DNA from 4 places in the Bradyrhizobium sp. Pa8 genome. Region 3 is predicted to be linked to each of the others. Evidence: predicted binding sites of a transcription regulator. Region 3 holds the regulator's gene; each other region holds the start of a gene.
The links. The regulator HrcA, encoded in region 3, represses chaperone genes, less so after heat shock. The targets are predictions, from matches to a motif close to GTTAGCACTCNCNNNNNGNGAGTGCTAAC.
Positions count from the first base shown of each region.

Region 1: the regulator HrcA is predicted to act here: its motif matches at 1,944-1,972, upstream of ACKWRH_RS29095 (co-chaperone GroES).
Region 2: the regulator HrcA is predicted to act here: its motif matches at 2,037-2,065, upstream of ACKWRH_RS38960 (co-chaperone GroES).
Region 4: the regulator HrcA is predicted to act here: its motif matches at 2,393-2,421, upstream of groES (co-chaperone GroES).

Region 1 covers NZ_CP176767.1:6,130,279-6,134,487, forward strand. The annotation lists gene ACKWRH_RS29080 (NupC/NupG family nucleoside CNT transporter) at 1-530, shown strand, start outside; gene ACKWRH_RS29085 (cupin domain-containing protein) at 648-1,187, opposite strand; gene ACKWRH_RS29090 (usg protein) at 1,349-1,636, opposite strand; gene ACKWRH_RS29095 (co-chaperone GroES) at 2,015-2,329, shown strand; gene groL (chaperonin GroEL) at 2,375-4,015, shown strand; gene ACKWRH_RS29105 (GIY-YIG nuclease family protein) at 4,162-4,209, shown strand, end outside.
Region 2 covers NZ_CP176767.1:8,216,051-8,220,259, reverse strand. The annotation lists gene groL (chaperonin GroEL) at 1-1,541, opposite strand, end outside; gene ACKWRH_RS38960 (co-chaperone GroES) at 1,650-1,946, opposite strand; gene ACKWRH_RS38955 (hypothetical protein) at 2,276-2,797, shown strand; gene ACKWRH_RS38950 (protein phosphatase CheZ) at 2,991-3,770, opposite strand; gene ACKWRH_RS38945 (L,D-transpeptidase) at 4,085-4,209, shown strand, end outside.
Region 3 covers NZ_CP176767.1:211,429-215,637, forward strand. The annotation lists gene ACKWRH_RS00910 (hypothetical protein) at 1-150, shown strand, start outside; gene pncA (bifunctional nicotinamidase/pyrazinamidase) at 263-985, shown strand; gene grpE (nucleotide exchange factor GrpE) at 1,057-1,662, opposite strand; gene hrcA (heat-inducible transcriptional repressor HrcA) at 1,759-2,847, opposite strand; gene rph (ribonuclease PH) at 3,016-3,729, shown strand; gene rdgB (RdgB/HAM1 family non-canonical purine NTP pyrophosphatase) at 3,741-4,209, shown strand, end outside.
Region 4 covers NZ_CP176767.1:1,205,600-1,209,808, reverse strand. The annotation lists partial or broken gene hemN (oxygen-independent coproporphyrinogen III oxidase) at 1-757, shown strand, start outside; gene ACKWRH_RS05615 (hypothetical protein) at 1,188-1,391, opposite strand; gene groES (co-chaperone GroES) at 2,462-2,776, shown strand; gene groL (chaperonin GroEL) at 2,868-4,209, shown strand, end outside.

The sequences.
Region 1 (4,209 bases), 3.6 Mb from region 3:
AAGATCCTGAGATGGACGTCTCCGGCCCGATGGACGCGATCGTGAAGGGGACCAGCGCGGGGATCGAACTGCTGATCAACATCGTCGCCATGCTGCTGGTGCTGGTGGCGCTGGTCTATCTCGTCAATGCCATCCTCGGCCTGCTGCCCAATATCGGCGGCGCCGCGATCTCGCTGCAACGGCTGCTCGGCCTCGTGATGGCGCCGGTGTGCTGGCTGATGGGATTGCCCTGGGATCAGGCGGTGACCGCCGGCAGCCTGATGGGCACCAAGACCGTGCTCAACGAATTGATCGCCTATGTCGACTTCTCAAAACTGCCGCCCGATACGCTCGATCCACGCTCGCGCCTGATCATGCTCTACGCGATGTGCGGCTTCGCCAATTTCGCCAGCCTCGGCATCATGATCGGCGGCTTAGGGGTGATGGCGCCGGAGCGGCGCGAGGAGATCAACGCGCTCGGGCTGAAATCGATCGTGTCGGGGACGCTGACGACGTGCCTGATGGGGGCGGTGGTGGGGGTGTTGAGTTAGGCTCTCTCCGCCGTCATTCCGGGGCGCCGCGAAAGCGGTGAGCCCGGAATCCATCGGGCGTCAGCACATGCGGAGAAATGGATTCCAGGCTCGCACTGCGCGCGCGCCGGAATGACATCAGGCCTTCAACTCCACCGTCCTGAACTCCGCCGGCAGGATCACCTCCAGCAGCTCCACGTCATCCGAATAGTCCAGGATCATGTGCTTGATCTTCGGCGGCTGGGTCCAGGCGCTGCCTTCCTTCATCAAGGTCTCACCCTGACCGTCCATGTAGGTCTTCACCCAGCCCTTGAGCACGTAGACCATCTGGAATTCGACGTCGTGGAAGTGCAACTTCGACACCTCGTTCGGATCGCAGGGGCCTTGCAGGCGGATCACGTGGGCTTGCGCGAGGCCGTGGCTGGCTTCGGCGATGCCGAGGTCGCGATACTTGGCGTAGGCGCGCAGGCCATCGGCCTTGAAGTCTTCCTCGCGGTGATGGCTGATGGCGATGCGCTGCTTGGGACGGGCGGGCTTTTTCGGGGCGGCCTTTGCCGGTGTCGTGCGCGCCTTCGCCTTCACCGCCTTGCGCGCCGAGGATCGTGCCACGGCCTTGGCTCCGCTCCGCTTCTTCACCGCGGCCTGGGCTGCGCTGCGCGATTTTGTTTTCTTGGCCATGGCCGGCCTCCCTGTTGTTATGGGCGGAGGCTAGCACAGAACGAGATATCGTAGGGTGGGCAAAGCGAAAGCGTGTCCACCATTGCCAGATGCAATCGCGGAGAGATGGTGGGCACGGCGCGAGCGCGCCTTTTGCCCACCCTACGATGCCAGCGCGCTGCTCAATGCAGCCGGAACACGCCATCCACGGCGCGCAGCTCGGCCGGCTTGATCAGCTTGGAATGCGCGACGGTGACCGAATGGAGCGGACCGTCGAGCTTCTCCTGCCAGAACGCCAGGAAATCCTTCAGCGCCGGAAATTTCGGAAACATGTCGTAGTTCTGCCAGACGTAGGTCTGGAGAAGCGAGGGATGATCGGGCATCCGATAGAGAATTTGCGCCGTCGTCAGCCCGTAACCCAAAAGCTGTTTCCGGAAATCCTCGGAAACGCCCCCACTCCGCAAGCCCATGCCAACCTCCTTTGCAGGAGCGCATTCAAGGGGCGGCCTGGTCGGTGTGCGCCTTACGAGCCACCCGGTGCTGATGCGCTCACATGAGAGAAATGTGACGCAAACTGACAATCCATCTCAAGCCTAAAAGTTTAACAAGCTGTTGAAATTCAATGCTTTAGCAGCAGAGACGGCTCCGTGCTAATACGGTCACCGGGCGGGTTAACGATGGTAAAGAGATTCTGGCACCCAGGCCTTCAGAGTGCCGATTTTTCTGCTAGAAGCCCTTGCCCCCGCAAAATTCCTGTCCTATTTCAGCCTCGCCTGTGCTAGCACTCGCGGGCACAGACTGCTAACGACTAAAAATTCCCAACTCGTGCAAATACTTAGGAGGACTGCATGAAATTCCGTCCGCTTCACGACCGCGTCGTGGTCAAGCGCATCGACGCAGAAGAGAAGACCGCTGGCGGCATCATCATTCCCGACACTGCCAAGGAAAAGCCCTCCCAGGGCGAAGTCGTCGCCGTTGGCCCGGGTGGCCGCGACGAAGCCGGCAAGCTGATCCCGATCGACCTGAAGGTCGGCGACCGCGTGCTGTTCGGCAAGTGGTCCGGCACTGAAGTCAAGATCGACAACGTCGATCTGCTGATCATGAAGGAAAGCGACATCATGGGCGTCCTCGACGTCCCCGCTTCCAAGAAGAAGGCGGCCTAAGAGCCCCTCTCTCCCTCCAGTCAAACATTCCAAGGAAAGATCCAGATGGCAGCCAAAGAAGTCAAATTCTCGGTTGAGGCGCGCGACAAGATGCTGCGCGGCGTCGACATTCTCGCCAACGCGGTGAAGGTCACGCTCGGTCCGAAGGGCCGCAACGTCGTGCTCGACAAGTCGTTCGGCGCTCCCCGCATCACCAAGGACGGCGTCACCGTCGCCAAGGAGATCGAGCTCGAGGACAAGTTCGAGAACATGGGCGCGCAGATGGTGCGCGAAGTCGCCTCCAAATCCGCTGACGCGGCCGGCGATGGCACCACCACCGCCACCGTGCTCGCAGCAGCGATCGTGAAGGAAGGCGCCAAGTCCGTCGCCGCCGGCATGAACCCGATGGACCTCAAGCGCGGTATCGACCTCGCGGTCGAAGCCGTCGTTGCGGACCTCGTCAAGAACTCCAAGAAGGTGACCTCGAACGACGAGATCGCCCAGGTCGGCACCATCTCGGCCAACGGCGACGCGGAGATCGGCAAGTTCCTCTCCGACGCCATGAAGAAGGTCGGCAACGAGGGTGTCATCACCGTCGAGGAAGCCAAGTCGCTCGAGACCGAGCTCGACGTCGTCGAGGGCATGCAGTTCGACCGCGGCTACATCTCGCCCTACTTCGTCACCAACGCCGACAAGATGCGCGTTGAAATGGACGACGCCTACATCCTCATCAACGAGAAGAAGCTCTCCTCGCTGAACGAGCTGCTGCCGCTGCTCGAGGCCGTGGTGCAGACCGGCAAGCCGCTGGTCATCGTCGCCGAGGACGTCGAAGGTGAAGCGCTCGCGACCCTGGTCGTGAACCGCCTCCGTGGCGGCCTGAAGGTCGCGGCCGTCAAGGCTCCGGGCTTCGGCGATCGCCGCAAGGCCATGCTGCAGGACATCGCGATCCTGACCGGCGGCCAGGCGATCTCGGAAGATCTCGGCATCAAGCTCGAGAACGTCACGCTCAACATGCTCGGTCGCGCCAAGAAGGTGATGATCGACAAGGAGAACACCACGATCGTCAACGGCGCCGGCAAGAAGGCCGACATCGAGGCGCGCGTGGCCCAGATCAAGGCGCAGATCGAGGAGACCACCTCGGACTACGACCGTGAGAAGCTGCAGGAGCGTCTCGCCAAGCTCGCAGGCGGCGTCGCGGTGATCCGCGTCGGCGGCGCGACCGAGGTCGAGGTGAAGGAGCGCAAGGATCGCGTTGATGACGCGATGCATGCGACCCGCGCGGCGGTCGAAGAAGGTATCGTCCCGGGCGGCGGCGTCGCCCTGCTCCGTGCCTCCGAGCAGCTCAAGGGCCTGCGCACCAAGAACGACGACCAGAAGACCGGCGTCGAGATCGTGCGCAAGGCGCTGTCGGCTCCCGCTCGCCAGATCGCGATCAACGCCGGTGAAGACGGCTCGGTGATCGTCGGCAAGGTGCTGGAGAACAAGTCGTACACCTATGGCTTCGACTCCCAGACCGGCGAATATGCCGACCTCGTCAAGAAGGGCATCATCGACCCGACCAAGGTGGTCCGTACCGCGATCCAGAACGCAGCTTCGGTTGCGGCCCTGCTGATCACCACGGAAGCCATGGTCGCCGAGCTGCCCAAGAAGGGCGGCGCCGGTCCGGCGATGCCCCCGGGCGGCGGCATGGGCGGCATGGACTTCTAAGGTCCAACCACCTCAAGAACTACGAAACCCCGGCAGCGATGCCGGGGTTTTTGTTTTCGAGTGATACACTCTATGGTAGCATTATTCTTCCGTCATTCCGGGGCGGCGCAAAGCGCCGAGCCCGGAATCCATTTCACCACTTGCTCATGGCCTATTACGTCTACCTCCTCGCCAGTAAGAAGTACGGCACGCTC
Region 2 (4,209 bases), 1.5 Mb from region 3:
AGGCCGGCCACGGACGAGGCGTCCTGCAGCGCGGTGCGGACCACCTTGGCGGGATCGATGATGCCCTTCTCGACCATGTCGACATAGTCCTCGTTCTGGGCGTCGAAGCCGAAGGTCTCGGACTTGTTCTCCAGGATCTTGCCGACCACGATCGAGCCTTCCACGCCCGCGTTCTCGGAGATCTGGCGGATCGGGGCTTCCAACGCCTTCAGCACGATGTTGATGCCGGCCTGGACGTCGGCATTGGCGTTGGTGAGACGGCCCACGGCCTTCTTGGCCCGCAGCAGCGCGACGCCGCCGCCGGGAACGATGCCTTCCTGCACCGCGGCGCGGGTGGCGTTGAGCGCGTCCTCGACGCGGTCCTTCTTCTCCTTGACCTCGATCTCGGTCGCGCCGCCGACGCGGATCACCGCGACGCCGCCGGCGAGCTTGGCGAGGCGCTCCTGGAGCTTCTCACGGTCGTAGTCCGAGGTGGTCTCCTCGATCTGGGCCTTGATCTGGCCGACGCGGGCCTCGATCTCCGGCTTCTTGCCGGCGCCCTTGACGATCGTGGTGTTCTCCTTGTCGATCACGACCTTGCCGGCACGACCGAGCATCTTCACCGTGACGTTCTCGAGCTTGATGCCGAGGTCTTCGGAGATGAGCTGGCCGCCGGTGAGGATCGCGAGGTCCTCGAGCATGGCCTTGCGGCGGTCGCCGAAGCCCGGCGCCTTGACGGCGGCGACCTTCAGGCCGCCACGCAGGCGGTTGACGACCAGGGTGGCCAGCGCCTCGCCCTCGACGTCCTCGGCGATGATGACGAGCGGCTTGCCCGACTGCACCACGGCTTCCAGCACCGGCAGCATGGCCTGCAGGCCGGACAGCTTCTTCTCGTGCAGGAGGATGTAGGCGTCCTCGAGCTCGGCGGTCATCTTCTCGGCGTTGGTGACGAAGTAGGGCGACAGATAGCCGCGGTCGAACTTCATGCCTTCGACGATGTCGACCTCGGTGTCGAGCGACTTGTTTTCCTCGACGGTGATGACGCCCTCGTTGCCGACCTTCTGCATCGCCTGGGCGATCATCTTGCCGATGGCGGCATCGCCGTTGGCCGAGATGGTGCCGACCTGGGCGACCTCGGAGGAGGCGGCGACCGGCTTGGCGCGCTTCTCGATGTCCTTGATCACCGCCGTAACCGCGGTGTCGATGCCGCGCTTGAGGTCCATCGGGTTCATGCCGGCGGCAACCGCCTTGGCGCCTTCGCGCACGATCGCCTGGGCCAGCACGGTCGCGGTGGTGGTGCCGTCGCCGGCGGTGTCGTTGGTCTTGGAGGCGACTTCGCGCAGCATCTGCGCGCCCATGTTCTCGAACTTGTCCTCGAGCTCGATCTCCTTGGCGACGGTGACGCCGTCCTTGGTGATGCGGGGTGCGCCGAAGCTCTTCTCGATGACGACGTTGCGGCCCTTCGGACCGAGCGTCACCTTGACGGCGTTGGCGAGAATGTCGACGCCGCGCAGCATGCGTTCGCGCGCGTCTCCGGAAAACTTGACGTCTTTGGCAGCCATTTCTTCAATCCCTCGTGTTTCGTGATGTGTCTGCCGCTTGCGGAATGACCGAATGCCCGGATCGCGCGATCCGGGCATGACATTCAGCGGCTGTTCAGGCTGACGGCCTTAGGCCATGACACCCATGATGTCCGACTCCTTCATGATCAGGAGCTCTTCGTTGTCGATCTTGACCTCGGTGCCGGACCACTTGCCGAACAGCACGCGGTCGCCGACCTTGAGGTCGATCGGGATCAGCTTGCCGGCCTCGTCGCGGCCGCCGGGGCCGACGGCGACGACCTCGCCCTGGGACGGCTTTTCCTTGGCGGTGTCCGGAATGATGATGCCGCCCTTGGTCTTTTCCTCGGCGTCGATACGTTTGACCACGACACGGTCATGCAGCGGACGAAATTTGGATTTAGCCATGACGTTTCCCTTTGGAGGCTCGCTTCGGAAGGAATGGAAGTGGGTAGGGGCGGCGTCCGTCCACCCTCTTGCCGAGGATCGAACGGCGCGCTTAGCAATCGGGCTTTCCGAGTGCTAATAGTGCGCCCGGAAATATGGCTTGGCCGCGATCCTGTCAAGCAAGGGTGGTTAAGCGATTGGTGAGGCGGATATAGGATCGTGTCTACAGAAACTTATTGGTCGCGCTGGCGTATAAAGGACGTCATTGCTCCGACAGCGGTTTTGCGCTTGGCTGCAGGAGGGATGCGGTCGGGGTCTCGTTTGGGGGACGGTTTGCTCGGGGGAATGTCATGATCAGGTCAGCTCACGCACGCACGGTTGCCAATCTGGCGGCCGCCTCTTGCCTGGCGCTGCTGCTTGGCGCCTGCGGCGGCGGCATGAGCCTACCGTCGTTCTCGTCGTCTTCGCCGCCGCCCGAGGCCGAGCCCGGCACCGGCCCGGAAATGCCGGCGAGCATCCGCGCCGACGAGATCGTCGGCCGCTGGGGTCTCGCTTCGTTCCAGAACCCGGCCGACCGCGCCCGCACCGAGGCTGCGGCCCGATCGCAGTGCAAGAATCCCTACGTGATCACCGCCGGTTCCTCCGGCGGCGTGATCATGCATCTCGCCGACCAGGCGACGCCGCAGGAGCTGCGGCTGAAGGGCTCGCCCAGCGGCAAGAACTACATCGGGCCGGCGGGTCCGACCCCCGGCGAGCAGGACCGCGAGATCGTCTCCTTCGACGGCCGCGTCCTGATTACCCGCTTCATCGACAAGGACGCCGCCACCCGTTACGGCAACATGGTCTACGTCCGCTGCGCGCCGAGGGCGTAGTCTCTCTACTTCGTCATGCCCCGGCTTGACCGGGGCATCCAGTACACCGTGGCCTATCGGCTCAATCACCGCCGCCTCTGGAATACTGGATCGCCCGGTCAAGCCGGGCGATGACAGTTGAGGGGATGGCCCCCACAAACAAAAACGCCGGCTCTCGCCGGCGTTTTGCTTTTTTCCGTAATGTCGCGCCCGATCAGTCGAACAGCGCGTCGATGTCGTCTTGCGAGGCGTGGCCGACGTCGCCGGCGAGCTTGGGGCCGTTGAGGAGCTTTTCGTCCTCGCTGCGGGTGTCGGCCGGCGCCGGCACATGGGCCTTGATCGCGTCGACGCCGCCCCAGATCTCCATCATCGCATTGATGTGCTGCTCGATGAACTTCATCGTGGTCATGACCTTGCTGATGCGCTGGCCGGTCAGGTCCTGGAAGTTGCAGGCTTCGAAGATCGAGATGACGCGTTCCTGGATGTCGTCGGCGAGCCGCTTCTGCTGGTCGGCCGATTGCACCTTGGACATCGCGCTGGCCGCCTGGTCGATCGACTCGGCGGCTTCGAGGATCTGCTGGGTTGCCTGCTCGGTGCCGCCGACGACCGCGCCGAGCTCGCCATTGACCTTGGCCATTTCGCCGCCGTCGAAGCTCTTGCCGTGCAGCGTCGCGATCTCGCGCTTGGTGCGGTCGATGGCGTCGTGGATGAGGTCGAGCTCGACCTTCAGCTTCTCGCACTGCTCGATCTGCGCCCGGTAGGTATCGAGCATGGTACGAGCCTCGGAGAGCTCGTGGGCGGTGGAGGCGTCGATCGCCGCCATGGCTGCGCTGCCGGACAAGGGCACAGTGCCCTTCGCCATCTGTGCGCGGATCGCACGCAGCTCCGCCATGATCTCGTTATGCATCGGCGCAGCCTCCTCAATCATTTCGGGGCTGGGCATCTCGCCGACAATAGCCTCTTCGACACGAAAACGTTTGCGGTGAATAGCCATCAGGAACTCCCCCCACCTCACTCACGCGTCTTTGTAGGCAGAAGCGATTTAACACGAGGTTCACAGCGGGAACTGTTGAGCGGCTGCACGCGACGCCTCGAAAAGAAGCGATTAACCATGGGCCTGCGGCGTTCATCGAAAATAAACGCTGATCGCCAAATTGCACCCTCGCTCGCGACGTGGTGAATCGAAACGGCTGATACGTTTACCAAACAAAACGGCTTTTGCTCTTTATTGACCACGTCGCGGTCGCCGATCAGCCATCGGCTCTGCACGACGCATGTGATCTAGACGAAACAGTACAGAGTACGTCGATGTTCAAGAAAATGTCTGTCGCGCTGCTCGGCAGCGCTTGCACCTTCATTGCCGGCGCGAGCAGCGCCAACGCCTTCGACAATAGTGTGCCCAATGATCCGCCTGCGGTGCTCTACCAGCCGCA
Region 3 (4,209 bases):
GACAAGACGCCCGTGACCGTGGTGCAGTGGATTCGCTTCTCGAGCGGCGGCGCCTCGCTGCGCATCATCGCCAGCGCCCCGCGCGACCAATGGTCGGCCGCCTTTACCCGCTTCCGCGCCGTGCGCGACGGCATCCAGCCCAAGGGATAGCCCAAGGGCTAGCCCAAGCGCTGGACAGAACCGGCTGCATTTTCGGGCTTCTGTTCGTATACGAACGGAACTAGGCTTCCTTCCATTGGATCATCCTGGAGGGAGGCGAACGATGCTTGATCGACGACAAATCCTCGCGGCGCTTGGGACAAGCGCTCTCGTAGCCCTTGCTCCAACCGCGCTCCTTGCGGCCGCATCGATCAAGCCGGACGATGCCTCCGTGCTGCTCGTGATCGACGTGCAAAACTGCTTCCTGCCCGGCGGCAGCCTCGCCGTGAAGGAAGGCGAGCAGGTCGTTCCCGTCATCAACAAGATGGCGAAAGCCTTTGCGAACGTGGTGATGACCCAGGACTGGCACACGCCAGGCCACATCTCGTTTGCGTCAGGGCACGCCGGCAAGAAGCCGTTCGAGACCGTCGATCTCCCCTACGGCAAGCAGGTGCTGTGGCCCGACCATTGCGTGCAGGGCACCGATGGCGCCGCGCTGTCGAAGGATCTCGCGATCCCGCATGCCGAGCTCATCATCCGCAAGGGTTTTCACAAGGAGGTCGACAGCTATTCGGCCTTCCTGGAAGCCGATGGCAAGACCTCGACCGGCCTCGCCGGCTACCTGAAGGGCCGCAAGATCAAGCGCGTCTTCGTCGCCGGCCTCGCGACAGACTTCTGCGTCGCCTGGACCGCGCTCGATGCGCGCAAGGCGGGCTTCGAGGTCTATGTGGTGGAGGACGCCTGCCGCGGCATCGACACGCAGGGTTCGCTCGCAAAAGCCTGGGCCGACATGGCCAAGGCCGGCGTGAAGCGGATCCAGTCCGCGGATATCGCGGTGAGCGCCTAAGATAGCAATCGGTCGTTCCGGGGCGATGCAAAGCATCGAACCCGGAATGACGCCAAGGCTTAGTTCGCCGCTCAGTTCACTTCGTTGCTGTTCGCAGCCGGCGCAGCCTTGGTGCCGCCCTTGGCGACACCCACCAGCGCCGGGCGCAGCACGCGCTCGCCGATAGTGTAGCCGGCCTGCATGACCTGTACGACGGTGCCCGCAGGCACCGACGCATCCGGCACCTCGTACATCGCCTGCTGGAAGTTCGGGTCGAACTTCTGCCCCTGCGGATCGAACTTCTTCACGCCGTGCTTTTCCAGCGCGTTGAGCAGCGAGCGCTCGGTGAGCTCGACGCCCTCGATCAGCGAGGTCAGGCCCGGATCGGCCGCGGCACGGGCCTCGGCCGGAACGGCATCGAGCGCACGCTGGAGATTGTCGGCGATATCGAGCACGTCGCGGGCAAAGCCGGTGATGCCGTAGAGGCGGGCATCGGCGACTTCCTTGGTGGTGCGTTTGCGCAGATTTTCCATCTCGGCCAGCGTCCGCAGCATGCGGTCGCGCGCCTCGGCGGCTTCCTTCTGCAACAGCTCGACCGAGCCGGGCTCCGGATCGTCGGGCATGATGTAGGGTTTCGACACCACAGGCTCGTCGGTCGGTGGGGTCGTGTCGTCGGGCTGCCGGTCTCGATCGGTCATCGGCTCTCTTCTCGAACTCGTCTCAAGGGATTGTTGGCCCGGATATCGTGCCTAAGCTTACGAAAATCAAGCGCCCGTGATCGGAGGAAACGCCGATCAGCCACCCAGGAGGCGGCTGACGATGCGCGCGGCGTAGTCCACGGTCGGGATCACGCGGGCATAATTCAGCCGCGTCGGCCCGATCACGCCCAAAACGCCGACGATGTGGCCGGCGGCATCCCGATAGGGCGAGATGATGGTGGAGGAGCCTGACAAGGAAAACAGCTTGTTCTCCGAACCGATGAAGATCCGCACGCCCTCGGCGGTCTCGGCGCGTCCCAGAAGGTCGATCACGCCGCGCTTGGTCTCGAGATCGTCGAACAAGAGCCGAACGCGCTCGAGATCCTCCAGCGCGTGCAGATCCTCGAGCAGATTGGCGTGGCCGCGAACGATCAGCTGGCGGTCCTCGTTCTCGCCGCCGGACCAGCTCGCAATGCCGGCCGAAATCACCTTTTGGGTCAGCTGATCGAGCTCAGCGCGGGCTTCGCCGAGCGCGGTTTCGAGCTCGAGCCGCGCCTCGGCCAGGGTGCGGCCGCGGATTCGCGCATTGAGGAAATTACCGGCTTCCGTGAGCGCCGAGGAGGGAACTCCCGGCGGCAGCGACAGCACGCGGTTTTCGACCTGACCGTCCTCGCCGACCAGGATCACCAGCGCCTTCTCGGGTTCCAGCCGGACGAATTCGATGTGTTTCAGCCGCGCATTGGATTTCGGGGTCAGCACGACCGCTGCGGCGCGGGTGAGACCGGACAGCCGCGTCAGCGCCTGGTCCAGCGCCGCCTCGACCGACTGCGCCTGACCGACGGAGGTGAGCTGGCTCTGGATCGACTGCCGCTCGGCGTCATTGAGGTCGCCGACCTGCATCAGGGCATCGACGAAGAAGCGCAGCCCGAGTTCCGTCGGCAGACGGCCGGCGGAGGTGTGGGGCGCATAGATCAGGCCGAGCTGTTCCAAATCGGCCATGACATTACGAACCGAGGCCGGCGACAGCGGCATCGCGATCAGCCGCGAAATATTGCGCGAGCCGACCGGCTCGCCGGTCGCGAGATAGCTTTCGACAATTTGACGAAAGATGTCGCGGGAACGCTCGTTGAGCTGGGCGAGGCCTGCGCGCGGCGCGATCAGATGGATCGGATCGTGATGGGCCACGGACGGTAACTCCTCTCAGACGCTTATAATTTGTCCATCCCAGAGGGTTCTGACAAGCGTGGCGTTTGCGGGGTGGAAAACCCGGGGTGAAAAAGCCTTGCCGCCCACCCTCACCCCACCTACAAGCACCGCGAATAGCCCTTTTCCGAGAGTTTTGGAGGATTTCCCATGCGGCCAAGCCGCCGTGCGCCCGACGAATTGCGCCCCGTGACGCTGGAGCGCGGCGTGGTCAAATATGCGGAAGGCTCCTGCCTGGTGAAATTCGGCGACACCCATGTGCTGGTCACCGCCACGCTGGAAGACCGCCTGCCGCCGTGGCTGAAGGGCCAGGGCCGCGGCTGGGTCACCGCCGAATACGGCATGCTGCCGCGCGCGACCTCCGAACGCACCCGCCGCGAGGCCTCCGCGGGCAAGCAAAGTGGCCGCACCGTCGAGATTCAGCGCCTGATCGGCCGCTCGCTTCGCACCATCGTCGATCTCGAAGCGCTCGGTGAGCGCCAGATCACGGTCGATTGCGACGTGCTCCAGGCCGACGGCGGCACGCGCACGGCCTCGATCACCGGTGCCTGGGTCGCGCTCGCCGATTGCATCAACTGGATGAAGGCGCGCAACATGATCAAGGCCAAGGTGCTGCGCGACAACGTCGCCGCGATCTCCTGCGGCATCTACAACGGCACGCCCGTGCTCGACCTCGACTATGCCGAGGATTCGGAAGCCCAGACCGACGCCAATTTCGTCATGACCGGCGATGGCCGCATCATCGAGGTGCAGGGCACCGCGGAACGCGAACCGTTCACACAGGACGAGTTCCTCGCGCTGATGGCGCTGGCCCAGAAGGGTATCGCTCGGCTCGTGGACTTGCAGAAACTGGCTGTGGCGTAGTCAATAGGCCCATGCACCGCCGAATCACCGGAAAGCTCGTCATCGCGACCCACAATCCCGGCAAGCTCGCCGAGATGAAGGAGTTGCTCGCGCCTTACGGCATCGAGGCGGTGTCGGCCGGTGAGCTTGGCCTGCCCGAGCCCGACGAGACCGGCAATGATTTCCGCAGCAATGCCGCGATCAAGGCGATCGCGGCGGCGCAGGCGACCAAGCTGCCCTCCTTCGCCGACGATTCCGGCATCGTGGTCGACGCGCTCGATGGCGCGCCCGGCATCTACAGCGCGCGCTGGGCCGGTCCAGCCAAGGATTTTGCCGCCGCGATGGCGCAGATCGAGCGGCTGTTGCAGGAGCGCGGCGCCACCACGCCGGACAAGCGCACCGCGCACTTCGTGTCCGCGCTCTGCGTCGCCTGGCCCGACGATCATCTCGAAGAGGTCGAGGCGCGCGTCGACGGCACCTTGGTCTGGCCGCCGCGCGGCA
Region 4 (4,209 bases), 990 kb from region 3:
AAAATTGCACCAGCATGGAATACGCCGCATCAACTTCGATCTCATTTACGGCCTTCCAAAGCAGACAGTGCAGTCATGCATACGCACCGCGACAATCGCGGCAGCGATACGCCCCGACCGGCTCGCGGTTTTCGGCTACGCGCACATTCCGTCATTTAAGAAAAATCAGCGCCTTATCAACGAGAAAGCGCTGCCAGATACGCTGCCCGCGCCGAACAGGCGGCGGCCGTGGCCGATACGCTGGCCGCCGCCGGCTACCGCACAGTCGGACTCGACCATTTTGCTTTGCCCAGGACGAGCTCGCCCTGGCGCAGCAGGCCGGTCGCCTGCGGCGTAATTCCTTGGGCTACTCGGCAGACACCTGTAGAACCTTGATTGGCTTCGGCACGTCGGCCATTGGCCGTCTGGGCGATGGTTACGTCCAAAACGAAGTTGCAACGGGTTCCTACAGCCGGCACATCAGAGCTGGCCGACTCGCGACATCAAGGGCTGCCGTCTCACCCACGAAGACCGCGTTCGAGGAGCAATCATCGAGCGGCTGATGAGCGATCTGGAAGCCGACGTGCCGGCAATCTGTGCCGCCCACGGATTTGATCCGTTTCCTTTTCTTGATTCAGCGGAACGCTTGGCGAGGCTCGCCGAAGATGGAATCGTGAACATCGAGAATGGATTTATCCGCGTGAGAGAGGAGCACCGTCTTCTGATTCGGGCTGTCGCCGCCGCACTCGACGCTTATCCATACCGCTCACCCTGTTAGCACATCCAAGCGAGCTAAGCATAGCGACGACAACAACGCACGCAGCACGGAGTGCCGCGAAGAATCCATTCGATGGAACAAGGCATGGAAAGCGCAATTGGCAAACGCGAGGTCCTATCGCCAGTGCGCTTGGCGAAAAGCTACAAAGAGGACCCCGGGCTGCTAAGGCGGTGACTCTGTGACCTACGCCGAACGGATATGAAAGGCCGTTTGAAGCCAAAGTAGCGGCAGGAACCACTCTACAAGCCAGATGATTGGCCAAAATTGTGAAACGCGGTAGCCGGCTATCCGCACATAATGGGATAAGTCGGATTTGCGTCGGCGCCATCCGGCAGGCGCCGGGGTTGGCGATATCTATCCCCGAGAGCCAGCTCCGATGGTGGCCCTTGGATACCCGTTTGATGACAGCCGGTCGATTTGAGCGGTTGCATCAGTTCAATCGCTCAAAGATGACGTTGATGTCGGCCATTGCAGCAAGCCGGTATGATCTACTTTCCATTAGATTGACGATCCGAGCCTTGTTACCATTTAGGAAAGGTTCACTTGGCTCGCACTGAATGACAGAAGGTCTGATCCGCTCGTAGTCGATGGCTTTAATGAGATCGTGATCCAGTCCTTCGCAATCGATCGACAAGAAATCGATTTGTCGGCATAAGGGATCACCAGCTAGTTGATGCCGATAGCGTTCACTTCGATACGGTCTCGTATACCTCCTAAACCTTCGAATTCGCCGAAACTAATGTGCTTGGTTCACAGAGGAAAGGTCATGGGCGTTTCCGATGAAGAGTGTGGCAAACGGCTGTGGAGTGGGCAAGACAACGGACGGAATGAGAACGTCTCTGGGGCGCGCCGTTCGGATCAGTGTCCCCAATTCGGGATTGGGTTCAACCAGAACACCTCGCGCGCCTCTTTGGGACATAAGAATATGTACTCGAGGTAGAGACGGGTTGATTGGCGCTGATCTCGACATAGAAAACACTATCCTAGGATCTTTGACTCTTACAGAGTCTCGCAGACAAGATTCCTTCCAGAATGACGTCTTCCGGCTTGTGCATAGCTGGCCGGAGCAAAGTGCTTGATTCGAGAATGCGGAAGATCGAGCCTATCGACCTCTTGGATTATGGACTGGTTTTCAAACTCGGAAAAACATAGGCTTGCTCTCCAATGTAATCTGCGATCGTGGGAAAGGCCGCTAACACCAGCTTGTAGGCGGCACCTCTTTGCTTCATTTCAGCAATCGGCATGCCACGCCTGGAGTATGGCTTCGCTTGCTCGGGAAAGTGAAATACGCATGTATGCCAGCATACCCGCTGCAATGAGCCGCGACAATTTTGTCGGGTTCGCAACATTGGCGTCATCAACCGAGCATGCATAGCAAGCCAAGACGGGAGCATCAGATGATGCCGCCTCTCCTTCCAGAATAAGGGCGCCTAATAGTGCTATCAGTCTGGCCGTCAATTTCGCAGAAAAGTTATTGTAGTTGACAGTGAGACGTGACGCCAAACATCTCTCTCAAGAGCATTCAATCCACTTGAGCAAGATTGCAGCATCTGTGTTGCCGACTAATCTGAATGCTGATTTTTGGCTGAAAGCCCTTGCTCCCCTAAGAACCCGTCCTATTTCAGCTGCGCCTGCACTACCACTCGCAGGCCTCGACTGCTAACAACATTGAAATTCTCATCGTGCAAATGCAAGGAGGACTGTATGCAATTTCGTCCGCTTCACGACCGCGTCGTGGTCAAGCGCATCGAGGCAGAGCAGAAGACCGCTGGCGGCATCATCATTCCCGACACTGCCAAGGAAAAGCCCTCGCAGGGCGAAGTCATCGCCGTCGGCCCCGGTGGCCGCGACGAGAGCGGCAAGCTGATCCCCATTGACGTCCAGGTCGGTGATCGCGTGCTGTTCGGCAAGTGGTCGGGCAACGAGGTCAAGATCGACGGCCAAGAGCTATTAATCATGAAGGAAAGCGACATCATGGGTGTTCTCACCGACCTGTCGGCCAAGAAGAAGGCCGCTTAATTCAACCGCTCGTACCGCTCGCTCCTGAGGAGCGCCTGCCGGGCGCCTCGCCAAGAGTGAGATGAGACCAAGACAACTCAGGGGACCAAATATGTCAGCCAAAGAAGTGAAATTCGGCGTTGACGCCCGCGACCGCATGCTGCGCGGCGTCGACATCCTCGCCAACGCCGTGAACGTCACGCTCGGCCCGAAGGGCCGTAACGTCGTCCTCGACAAGTCGTTCGGCGCGCCTCGCATCACCAAGGACGGCGTTACCGTCGCCAAGGAGATCGAGCTCGACGACAAGTTTGAGAACATGGGCGCCCAGATGGTGCGCGAAGTCGCCTCCAAGTCCGCTGATGCGGCCGGCGACGGCACCACCACCGCCACCGTGCTCGCGGCTGCGATCGTCCGTGAAGGCGCGAAGGCGGTTGCCGCCGGCATGAACCCGATGGACCTTAAGCGCGGTATCGACCTCGCGGTCGAAGCCGTGGTTGCGGACCTCCAGAAGAACTCCAAGAAGGTCACTTCGAACGACGAGATCGCCCAGGTCGGCACCATCTCGGCCAACGGCGACGCGGAGATCGGCAAGTTCCTCTCCGACGCCATGAAGAAGGTCGGCAACGAGGGTGTCATCACCGTCGAGGAAGCCAAGTCGCTCGAGACCGAGCTCGACGTCGTCGAGGGCATGCAGTTCGACCGCGGCTACATCTCGCCCTACTTCGTCACCAACGCCGACAAGATGCGCGTTGAAATGGACGACGCCTACATCCTCATCAACGAGAAGAAGCTCTCCTCGCTGAACGAGCTGCTGCCGCTGCTCGAGGCCGTGGTGCAGACCGGCAAGCCGCTGGTCATCGTCGCCGAGGACGTCGAAGGCGAAGCGCTTGCGACCCTGGTCGTGAACCGCCTCCGTGGCGGTCTGAAGGTCGCGGCCGTCAAGGCGCCGGGCTTCGGCGATCGCCGCAAGGCCATGCTGCAGGACATCGCGATCCTGACCGGCGGCCAGGCGATCTCGGAAGATCTCGGCATCAAGCTCGAGAACGTCACGCTCAACATGCTCGGTCGCGCCAAGAAGGTGATGATCGACAAGGAGAACACCACGATCGTCAACGGCGCCGGCAAGAAGGCCGACATCGAGGCGCGCGTGGCCCAGATCAAGGCGCAGATCGAGGAGACCACCTCGGACTACGACCGTGAGAAGCTGCAGGAGCGTCTCGCCAAGCTCGCAGGCGGCGTCGCGGTGATCCGCGTCGGCGGCGCGACCGAGGTTGAGGTGAAGGAGCGCAAGGATCGCGTTGATGACGCCATGCATGCGACCCGCGCGGCGGTTGAGGAAGGCATCCTGCCGGGCGGCGGCGTCGCCCTGCTCCGTGCCTCTGAGCAGCTCAAGACCCTTCGCACCAAGAACGACGACCAGAAGACCGGCGTCGAGATCGTGCGCAAGGCGCTGT